Regions from separate parts of the Brevibacillus sp. GCM10020057 genome, predicted to be linked through region 1. Evidence: riboswitches for the same ligand, from Rfam matches in the RefSeq annotation. Region 1 holds a riboswitch; each other region holds the start of a gene.
What was found. Region 1 has a riboswitch for cyclic di-AMP ahead of ACFSO0_RS19430 (APC family permease). Riboswitches for the same ligand answer to the same signal wherever they lie in the genome.
Positions count from the first base shown of each region.

Region 2: another riboswitch for cyclic di-AMP. It lies ahead of ACFSO0_RS04180 (C40 family peptidase); the one in region 1 lies ahead of ACFSO0_RS19430 (APC family permease).
Region 3: another riboswitch for cyclic di-AMP. It lies ahead of ACFSO0_RS16665 (CAP domain-containing protein); the one in region 1 lies ahead of ACFSO0_RS19430 (APC family permease).

Region 1 covers NZ_JBHUJW010000044.1:13,917-17,188, forward strand. The annotation lists gene ACFSO0_RS19425 (aminotransferase) at 1-763, shown strand, start outside; cyclic di-AMP (ydaO/yuaA leader) riboswitch at 901-1,051, shown strand; gene ACFSO0_RS19430 (APC family permease) at 1,238-3,055, shown strand; gene ACFSO0_RS19435 (amino acid permease) at 3,151-3,272, opposite strand, start outside.
Region 2 covers NZ_JBHUJW010000011.1:131,685-134,956, forward strand. The annotation lists gene ACFSO0_RS04175 (response regulator transcription factor) at 1-674, opposite strand, end outside; gene ACFSO0_RS04180 (C40 family peptidase) at 895-1,416, opposite strand; cyclic di-AMP (ydaO/yuaA leader) riboswitch at 1,421-1,560, opposite strand; gene ACFSO0_RS04185 (LiaF transmembrane domain-containing protein) at 1,868-2,269, shown strand; gene ACFSO0_RS04190 (PspA/IM30 family protein) at 2,343-3,038, shown strand; gene ACFSO0_RS04195 (class I SAM-dependent methyltransferase) at 3,130-3,272, shown strand, end outside.
Region 3 covers NZ_JBHUJW010000043.1:609,884-613,155, reverse strand. The annotation lists gene ACFSO0_RS16680 (hypothetical protein) at 56-472, shown strand; gene ACFSO0_RS16675 (cold-shock protein) at 625-828, opposite strand; gene ACFSO0_RS16670 (rhodanese-like domain-containing protein) at 1,255-1,599, shown strand; cyclic di-AMP (ydaO/yuaA leader) riboswitch at 1,672-1,826, shown strand; gene ACFSO0_RS16665 (CAP domain-containing protein) at 1,833-2,519, shown strand; gene ACFSO0_RS16660 (homoserine dehydrogenase) at 2,609-3,272, opposite strand, start outside.

The sequences.
Region 1 (3,272 bases):
GGGCGGCGTGCCGGTGTTTCTTACGACCAAGATGGAAAACAACTTCAAGCTGACGCCGGACGAACTGGAAAAGCGCATTACCGAGCGCACCAAGGCGATCATCTTCTGCTACCCGAACAATCCGACCGGCGGCACGATGACGGCAGACGAGTGGAAGACTTTGCTGCCGATCATCGAGAAGCACGATCTTTTGGTCATCTCCGACGAAATCTACGCGGAGCTGACGTACGGCCGCATGCACGACAGCATCGCGGCGTTGCCAGGCATGAAGGAGCGGACCATTCTCATCTCCGGCTTTTCCAAAGCCTTCGCCATGACTGGCTGGCGGCTCGGCTACGTTTGCGCCACCCCTGACCTTTTGGAGGGGATGCTGAAAATACACCAGTACACGATGCTGTGCGCGCCGACGATGGCCCAGATGGCTGCCCTGGAGGCGCTGCGGCACGGACGAAGCGACATGGAGCGGATGATCGAGAGCTACCGTCAGCGCCGCAATTTCGTCGTCGACGGCTTCCGCCAGATCGGTCTCAGCTGCCACGAGCCGGACGGCGCTTTCTACGCCTTTCCATCCATCGCGTCGACCGGACTTAGCTCGGCGGCGTTTGCCGAAAAGCTGCTGCTGGAGGAAAAGGTCGCAGTCGTCCCTGGCGACGTGTTCGGCGAAAGCGGAAACGGCCACATCCGCTGCTCGTACGCGACTTCTATGGAGCAGCTGAAAAAGGCGCTGGAGCGGATGGAACGGTTGCTGGCAAAGTTGGCGTAGGCCGCCCGGCGCGTGGGTGAGGCCGTAAGAGTACCGCGCCACTTGTTTCGAGCAGCCTGTGCAAAAAAATAAGCGGGGCTTGCTCTTTACAATCGGTGGCTTCGGGAGTAATATTTGTTTCGTGATGAACAACTACAAGATCCGAATCGCTGAGTCCCGATCAGGGAACGGGGGAACCAACAGCGGCTGCAAGTCCGAGTCGCATGGGGTGAATCTCGAGCAATCGAGTAGGGTGACTCTTCCACCCGAATCCGTCAGCTAACTCCGTAAGCGTATGAGAGAAGCAACCTTACCTTTTGCGATAACGACATAGTTTTTTTGCTATGCCTGGAAGCCAAGTGAGTTCTTCTCGCTCGGCTTCTTTTTTGTTCCATTTTTTCAGGAGGGAAGGGATTACTGGAGCGTACTGTCAGTGAATTGTCCGGAAAACAGGGGAAACTAACAGAAACAAATATGCTGGTGAGGGGAATAGACATGATCTCGGCATTCAAACGATTTTTAATCGGCAGACCGATGAAATCAAACGAGCTGGGGGAAGAAAAACTGTCGAAAGTAAAAGCGTTAGCGGTGCTCTCATCCGATGCCTTGTCATCGGTAGCTTACGGAACCGAACAAATTTTGCTGGTGCTCGTTACGCTGGGAGCGGTTGCGCTGTGGTATTCGATCCCCATTTCGATAGCGGTTGTGGGACTTTTAACAATACTGATCCTGTCCTACAGGCAGACGATCTTTGCTTACACGACGGGCGGCGGGGCGTACATCGTAGCCAAGGACAACTTCGGCACCTCTGCGGGATTGGTGGCGGGCGGCTCTTTGCTTGTGGATTACATTTTGACTGTGGCGGTGAGCACATCAGCTTCTACGGACGCCATCACATCGGCCTTTCCGAGTCTGCATGACCATCGCATCCTGATCGCGCTGCTCATGATTACCGCAGTGACGATCCTCAATTTGCGGGGGATCACGGAGTCGGCGACGATCCTGATGTATCCCGTGTACCTGTTCGTCATTGCCATTTTCATCCTGATCGCGGGCGGGACTTACCAATGGCTGACCGGCCACGTACAGGCACATGCGCCGGTGTACGGAGCGGCTGTCCCGGGCATCACGATGTTTTTGCTGCTGCGTGCGTTCAGTTCCGGCTGCTCGGCGTTGACCGGGGTCGAAGCGGTCTCGAACGCGATCCCGAACTTCCGTCATCCCGCGCCGAAAAATGCGGCGGCCACCTTGATCATGATGGGGCTGATTCTCGGTGTCATGTTCATGGGCATCAGCCTATTGGCCTACATCTACGGCATCGCGCCCCATGCCAGGGAAACAGTCGTCTCGCAAATTGCCTCTGCGGTTTTCGGGAGAGGGATCATTTACTACTTCATCCAGGCGGTCACAGCGCTCATTTTGTTTCTGGCGGCCAATACGGCGTTTGCGGCCTTTCCGTTGCTCGCGTTTATGCTGGCAAAGGACCGGTTCATGCCAAACATGTTCATGGTGCGCGGGGACAGACTGGGCTTCTCCAACGGGATTATTTTTCTGGGCATCCTGTCTGCCATCCTGATCATTGCCTTCGGGGGAAGGACGGAAAATCTCATTCCGCTGTACGCACTCGGCGTCTTTATCCCGTTTACGCTCTCACAGGCGGGGATGATGAAGCGCTGGGTGACGAACAAGCCGAGGGGCTGGTTCACGCCGTTTCTCATCAATACGATCGGGATGCTGACGACCTTGACGATTTGCCTGATCTTCCTCATTACGAAATTTACCCAGGTGTGGGCGATCTTTGTTTTTCTGCCGATTGTTATTTTTATTTTTCGGAAAATCAACGAGCACTATACAGATTTGGCGGATGAACTGCGGCTTGATATTCACACCGACAAGCCGGAGCCCAAAGGCAGCGTCATCGTCATTCCGGTGGCGGGCATCTCGCAGGTCGTGAAAAATACGATCAGCTATGCACAGTCTTTGTCAGACGACATCGTGGCGGTCTACGTCGGGTTCACGGACGAAGACATGAAGAAGATGGAGGAGAAGTGGAACCAGTGGAATCCAGGCGTACGTCTGATCGTGCTGCGCTCCCACTACCGCAGCATCATCAAGCCGCTGTTCAGGTTCATCGACACGGTAGAGTGGAAAAAGGCGGAAACAGATCACGTGACGGTGATGATTCCGCAGTTTATTACCAAGCGCTGGTGGCATAATTTGCTGCACAACCAGACCAGCCTGTTTTTGCGGGCGTATTTGTTCGCACGACAAGATGTGAAGATCGCGACGGTTCCGTACCGGCTGAAAAAATAAGCGGAAAGGCAATCAGCTGGACGCGGAGCGCTTCCGGCAAAATAAAGAAGCTCCTTGCCACCCGTCAGTGTCACGGATGGGCCAGGAGCTTTTTTTTAATGCGTGTTTTCATCCATGCTGAAATCTACCTTGTCGAGGGGGACCAGCCTGGTTTTCTTTGTGTATTTGTAGGCCAGCCATACGATCAGGAACAGGGGCAGGCCGATGTAGGACACGA
Region 2 (3,272 bases), on a different contig from region 1:
ATAAATTGCCGGTTCATCTCCAGCTTTTCCCGCAAGTTTTTGATGTGGACCGTGACGGTGTTGAGGGAGCCGTAGCCATATCCCCAGACGCGGTCGTAAATTTGCTCGCGCGTAAAGACGATGCCCGCGTTTTCCGCCAGGAAGGTGAGCAGTTGGAACTCCTTGGTGGACAAGTCGATTTTTTGGTTGCTGACGTAGACAGAGTAGGTCTCCTTATGAATTTCCAGGTCTTTGAATTTCAATACCGTGATCGGCGAGTTTGCCGAGTCTTTATCCGGCTGTTCTTCCGTATGCTTGCGAATGCGCTCGTAGCGGCGCAGATGGGCGCGAATGCGGGCCAGCAGTTCCTCGGTGTCGAACGGCTTGGTAATATAGTCGTCAGCGCCGATCTCGAAGCCGACGACCTTGTCGACAGCTCTCCCTTTGGCGCTCAAAAAGAGGATCGGCAAATCCCATTCGCGGCGAATCTGCGAGCAGAGCTCGTAGCCGCTCATGTTCGGCATCATGATGTCGAGCAGGATCAGGCTGGGCTTTTTCTCGCCGCTGTTTAGCAGCTCAAGGGCCGCTTCCCCGCTGTCGGCGGACGAAACCTCAAAACCTTCATTTTCCAAAATATCTTCAAGCATTTCGATAATCTCCAGGTTGTCATCCACAATCAGTATATGCTCTTTCACGGAAAACTCCCCCCACTTGCTTCTATAATAATATAAGAAAATAACCGTTCGTGAATAAGCGATCAAAAAAATTTAATAACTCTATCATAACATGCCGATTGCAAGTGAAGGCAACCTATTACTGGTGGTTTGAAATAAGGTCACATACTGACACCTGGTCCTAAATTTCGTCAGAAAAAGCCAGAGACACGAAGTCCCTGGCTCTTGTTTTGCCGAATGACTACTTTTTTGCTTGATTTTCCGGCAGCGACGCAGCTTGCACCGCGTTTTCCTTCTTCGGAGCAGCGGCTTCCAGAACAGGTACGTTCAGACGCTTGGCGCCAACGTAACGCTTGCTCCAGTAGTAGGGGTCGTTCAATTTGGTGTTGACGACTCCACGCCCTGACTCCGAGTGCACGAATGTGCCATTTCCGATGTAGATGCCCACATGCGAGATGCTTTGACCGTTCGTTTGGAAAAATACCAGATCGCCTGGCTGCAGGTCAGCTTTGGCGACAGGCGTTCCCAAATTGAATTGGGCGGCCGAGTTGTGTGGCAGGTCTACACCCAACGCATCAAATACGTAGCGCGTAAATCCGGAGCAGTCAAAGCCCTTTTTTGATGTGCCGGATGCTTTGTAAGGGACGCCGTACAGGTCGCTGACGACATCTGTCAAAGGAGTGGACTCCTCGGCAGCTTGTACAGCGCCTGCTCCCATTGCAAGCAATCCAGCGATAAACAGAGAAACGAACAACTTGCGCAAAAGAAACTGCTCCTTTCAGAAGCCTACGAGGTTAGCTGAAGGGTTCGGTCGAAAGGACTCCCTAGTCTGCCGCAAAAGACAGCCATTCACCCCAAAAACGTGGTTCCCCCGTTTCCGACAAGCGGAACTCGGCTATTTTCGATGTTTTTTTACACGCACCTTATCGAAGTTCTCTATTTGACTGGCTTTTCCTTTTTTTGAAGTGTTTGTTCACGATTTTGTCACAAAATTTTGTCTGATCTTGTAACGAAATGGTTCGGCAAAGCAGGGAAACGGCTGTGAGAAAAAGGGGGAAGCAGGCTCGTCCGATTGCGGCAGGAAGCGCCATCCGTCCAAGGACGGAGACAAAAACCAACCGCCCGCCCGTTATGGGGAGGTTGGCTGCGAGGCTACAATAAGGCCATAAGGTTCACATTTGCACCAGCAAAGGGCGATTGGAGGGAAGCAAGGAATGAGCGAACGGTCTGGAAAGTTTCTGCTCGGGCTGGTTCTGCTGCTCATTGGCGGATTGGTTTTGCTCGACCAATTCGGTATCGACAGCGGTGACATTTTGCGACTGCTGATTCCCGGCGTGCTCATGCTGTACGGAGCGCGCAAAATTTTGGGTCACGGCTCCCGCTTCTGGGGAGTGATCGTCTTCCTCTTGGGTTTCTTGCTGCTGTCTGGAAAGCTGCATCTGCTGTTCCACAGCATCGTGGCGATCGGCGTGATCTACCTGGGGTACCGCCTCATTCGACAGAAGCCGACACCGCCACAGGGACCATCCGAGTGGGAGAGCCGGTGGGCGAAGCGCATGTTGAAGGAAGACGACCTCGATCTTTGGGAAAGAGCAGTGACGCGAAATCGGCAGTAATTGCAATTGGTTTTTCAGGCATTGGATTTTGGATGAGGAAAAATGATGTGATATGATGAGGAGGAAAAAGAACATGAGTATCTTTAGACGTTTGCGTGACCTGACTGTAGCTTCGGTGAACGATGCATTGGATTCGATGGAAGACCCGGTCGTCATGCTCAACCAGTACATGCGTGACATGGAAGTGGAAATCGGGCAGGTCGAAGTGGCAGTCGCCCGTCAGGTAGCGCTGGAGAAAAAATTCCGTCAGCAGTGGGAGGAAGCGACCGCACTCGTCGAAAAACGCGATCGCCAGGTGAAGCTCGCCCTGACGGAAGGCGAAGACGAATTGGCGCGTCGTGCGCTCGCAGACAAAAAGCAGTACGAAAGCCGCGCCCAGGAATATGAGACGCTCTACTTGACCGCTGCGGAGGCTGCCGGCCAAATGCGTGAAAAACTGGCCGAGCTAAAAGAGGAATTTTATAAGATGCGAGCGAAAAAATTTACTCTGATGGCACGAGCACAAGTAGCTCGTACGCAAAAACAGGTGAACCAGGCAGTGGCAGGGATAGGCAACCAGACAGCCGGTCGGGGATTTGCCCGCATGGAAGAAAAAGTCATGCGCATGGAAGCAGAAGCGCAAATGAGCGGACAATGGCGGCAAACGAGCTTTGGCCTGGACAACGCCTTGTCTGATCTGGAAAAAGACGATCTCGATGCCGAACTGGCAAAGATCAAGGCAGCGATGCAAGAGAAAAAAACAACGGTGACACCAGCAGATCCATCCTGAACGGACAGGAACTAGGGCACCGGATGTAGAATAGATTGTGGCAATCGGCAGCCTGACCTTCAGGCTGCTTTTCCCCTAGGAGGTCCTATTCTTGGCAGATTTTTTGGTCTTTTTGCGACGGTTTATTGCTGATCCCGGACGTGTCGGCAGTATTGCTCCCAGCTCCCGTTTTTTGTGTGAGCGCATGTTGAGCCGAGTCAACTGGGATGAGGCAGATGTCATCATAGAACTGGG
Region 3 (3,272 bases), on a different contig from region 1:
TTGAAATAAAGTATTATGTCCCACAAAACAAAAATCGATGAATGGAGTGAAAAGAATGACAGATCACAACAGGACCCGTACTGCTCGCACTACTGGTATCCTTCAAAACAATCTTAATGTTGCCCTCACCGCGCACATCGACCTGGTCAACCTGAACAACGAAAATGTTGAGGTGCGGGTACAAGTGCTGAACTGGGGAAATGCGGTCACGCAAACCAACCCTGTCGGCACTTTGCTCGATGTCACGCAGACTCTTCCAGGAAATACCCGTATTGCACTCAATGCCAGTGTACCCGCTTCCTTCCATTATGAAGTTCGTCTGTTTGTTCGCAGAAATCACGGCAATGACGGCGGCAGCGACGATAGCAATGTCCTTCTGACCACCTACGGACGTACTTCCATCGGCGGTGGCCAGCTGGTCGGCCTTTCCGTACTGGACAGCCAGTTGCAGACCGTCCGCGTCGATGACTGATTCTAAGCAACATCTGCAAGAGCGAGAAAAAGGAATTATGGTAGGAGCCATAGTTCCTTTTTCTGTTCAGATGAATCCAGCTGGAGTCAATGGTTCTGTTTTGCAGGCACAAAAAAACTGCCCGCGTACGGACAGTTTTTTGCAAAGGAGACTTACAGTTTTACTACGTTCTCAGCTTGTGGGCCACGGTTGCCTTGCACGATGTTGAATTGAACGCGTTGACCTTCATCCAAAGTTTTGAAGCCTTCCCCCTGGATTGCGCTGAAGTGTACGAAAACGTCGTCTCCGCCTTCTACTTGAATGAAACCGAAACCTTTTTCTGCGTTAAACCATTTTACTGTTCCGTTCGTTTGCATTGAAAAAAACCTCCAAGAAAGTCAATTTTGAATATGCTAGTCATATTTACCGAAGCAAATAAAAGTTCACATATCATGAAGAAATACCTTCTGACCTAAAGATATGTCTTCATGATATGTGAATGCATACCTGCTACTGTCATATGAAAATCGTTAATACGGAACTACATCAGGAAAAGTACATCTTTTGAAAACCTAAAACAACGAAAGCCCTGCCTCTCTTTCATCCTTGCGGCTCCGATGACCGCGCCAGTGTGAATCGGGCATTCAAAAAACAAAACGTAAGATCCTGCTCGTGCGAATCTTACGTAACGGATTCTCAAGTAGTAACAACATTCTACCACACCTGCCTTGAAGTCGCAACCGTCCAGTCAGACATGCCATCCGCGCCCGCATCTGCTACAATGTATCCGAGGAGTGATACGAATGAACAAAGACGTGGTTAACCGCAGCGAACTCGAACAGCTGCGGAAGGAAAACGAAAAGCTGATCATCCTGGATGTGCGCGACGAGGAAAAATATCGGGCCGGCAGCCTGCAAGTGGACGGTCTCACCCCCGTGAACGTACCTTTTGTACATATGAAGGAACAGGATCAACCTCTGCAAGACCAGCTCGCTGCGGCTTGCAAGGACGCAACGATCATTACCGTTTGCACGACGGGAAACAAGGCGCAAAAAGCCGCTGCCCTGCTGCGGGAAAACGGCTACCGCGCAGTCGCTTTGGAAGGCGGACTGACGGCCTGGAATTCCGCTGAAAAACAACCGGAATAAGGAAGCTTTCCAGATCGTTGGCAAAAATTGTTCCTATCTTTCCACCCGACATGTCTGGTATTCTGGGTCATGCCAACAAAAAAGCCGAAACTTCCTCTCGAATGGAAGTGCGGGGGATTTTTTATTTGCAGTTGTGAGACTGCATGGGGTGAATCGCCAATGGGCGTAGGGTTGTTTCCTCAATCCGAATCCGTCAACTAACCTCGTAGGCCAAAAAAAGGAGAGATGTGAATATGAAACGCCTCGGAACGATTGCAATCGCGACTTTGGGATTGGGTTTTGCCCTGTCCGGCTTTTCTTCCACAGCTTCTGCCGCCGCTGCAACTACTTGCCCGATACAAGCGTCTGCACCTTACATGCAGCAAATCCAATGGTTCCCATATATGAGCTACTTGCAGCAATTTGGCTACCAATTGCCTGTGAAGCCGACGCAGCCGCAAAAGCCTGTCCAGGCTCCTGTGCAGCAGCCTGTCAAAAAGCAAACGCCAGCAGTTGCGCAGCCGCAAGCCAAGCCGGCTGCACCTGTCAACAATGCCGGGCAGCTGGCCGAAGCTTCTGATGTCGTAAAACAGGTAGCGAACCTGGTCAATCAGGAGCGGGCGAAAGCTGGACTGAAACCGCTGCAACTGGACACATCTCTGTCGAAAATGGCGCTCGCCAAAGCCCAGGACATGTCGAGCAACCACTACTTCGACCACAACAGCCCTACGTACGGTTCTCCCTTTGACATGATGAAGCAATACGGCATCTCGTTCATGACTGCCGGGGAAAACATCGCCATGGGTCAGCGAACGGCCGAAGAAGTCATGACGCAATGGATGAACAGCGAAGGCCACCGTCAAAATATTATGAACCCGGCTTTCACCAAAATCGGCGTAGGCTACGTCAACGGTTACTGGGTGCAAGAATTTATCGGATAAGAAAAAACCTGAGCTTGAAGCGAAAGCCGAGCCTCTCTGGAAGAGGACTCGGCTTTCTTTGCGTTGCTGTGATTGGCTGAAAATGCCAGCTAGCGGCTGATGATATGCTCCAGATCCTTCAAGGCAGCTGCGGCTGCGGCCGTCGGGTCCGACTTTCCGCCGATGACGAGCAGCTCGCCCATTACATCCGTTTCGACACGGATGGCTTTGGTCGTCCCTTTTACGCTTGCAAACGGATGGGTGGGCTCCACTGCCAATAGTTCCACTGCGGCGCGGACACCTGCAGACGTCTTGCGGATGCTTCCCACCAGCTTCGGCGTCAATCCCGCCTCTTTCCAGGCCGCGAGCTGTTTTCGGCTCACATCCCGCACGCCCATGATCGGCACATCCGCCAGCTTTAGCTGCCCAGCAAACGCGGCGTTGGCGAGAATTGTCACCTTGCATGCCGTATCCCAGCCGTCGAGATCAAATGTCGGATCAGGCTCGGCGACTCCCATTTGCTGTGCCCGGGCGATTGCTTCCTCGCAGGAAATGCCCTCGTCCATCATGCAGGTCAGCACGTAGTTGGCCGTTCCTGTAAAGACGCCCTCCACGGCCAAAATTTCGCATCCCGCCACGTTGTACTGCAAGAGGTCGATCGTAGGGAGCGCCGCAGCCGTAGCCCCACTGATTTTGAGCGAGACCCCGTGCTTGCGCGCCAAGCCGGATAAGTTCGCGTAGTCTGTCACCAGCGCCCCTTTGGAGACCGCGATC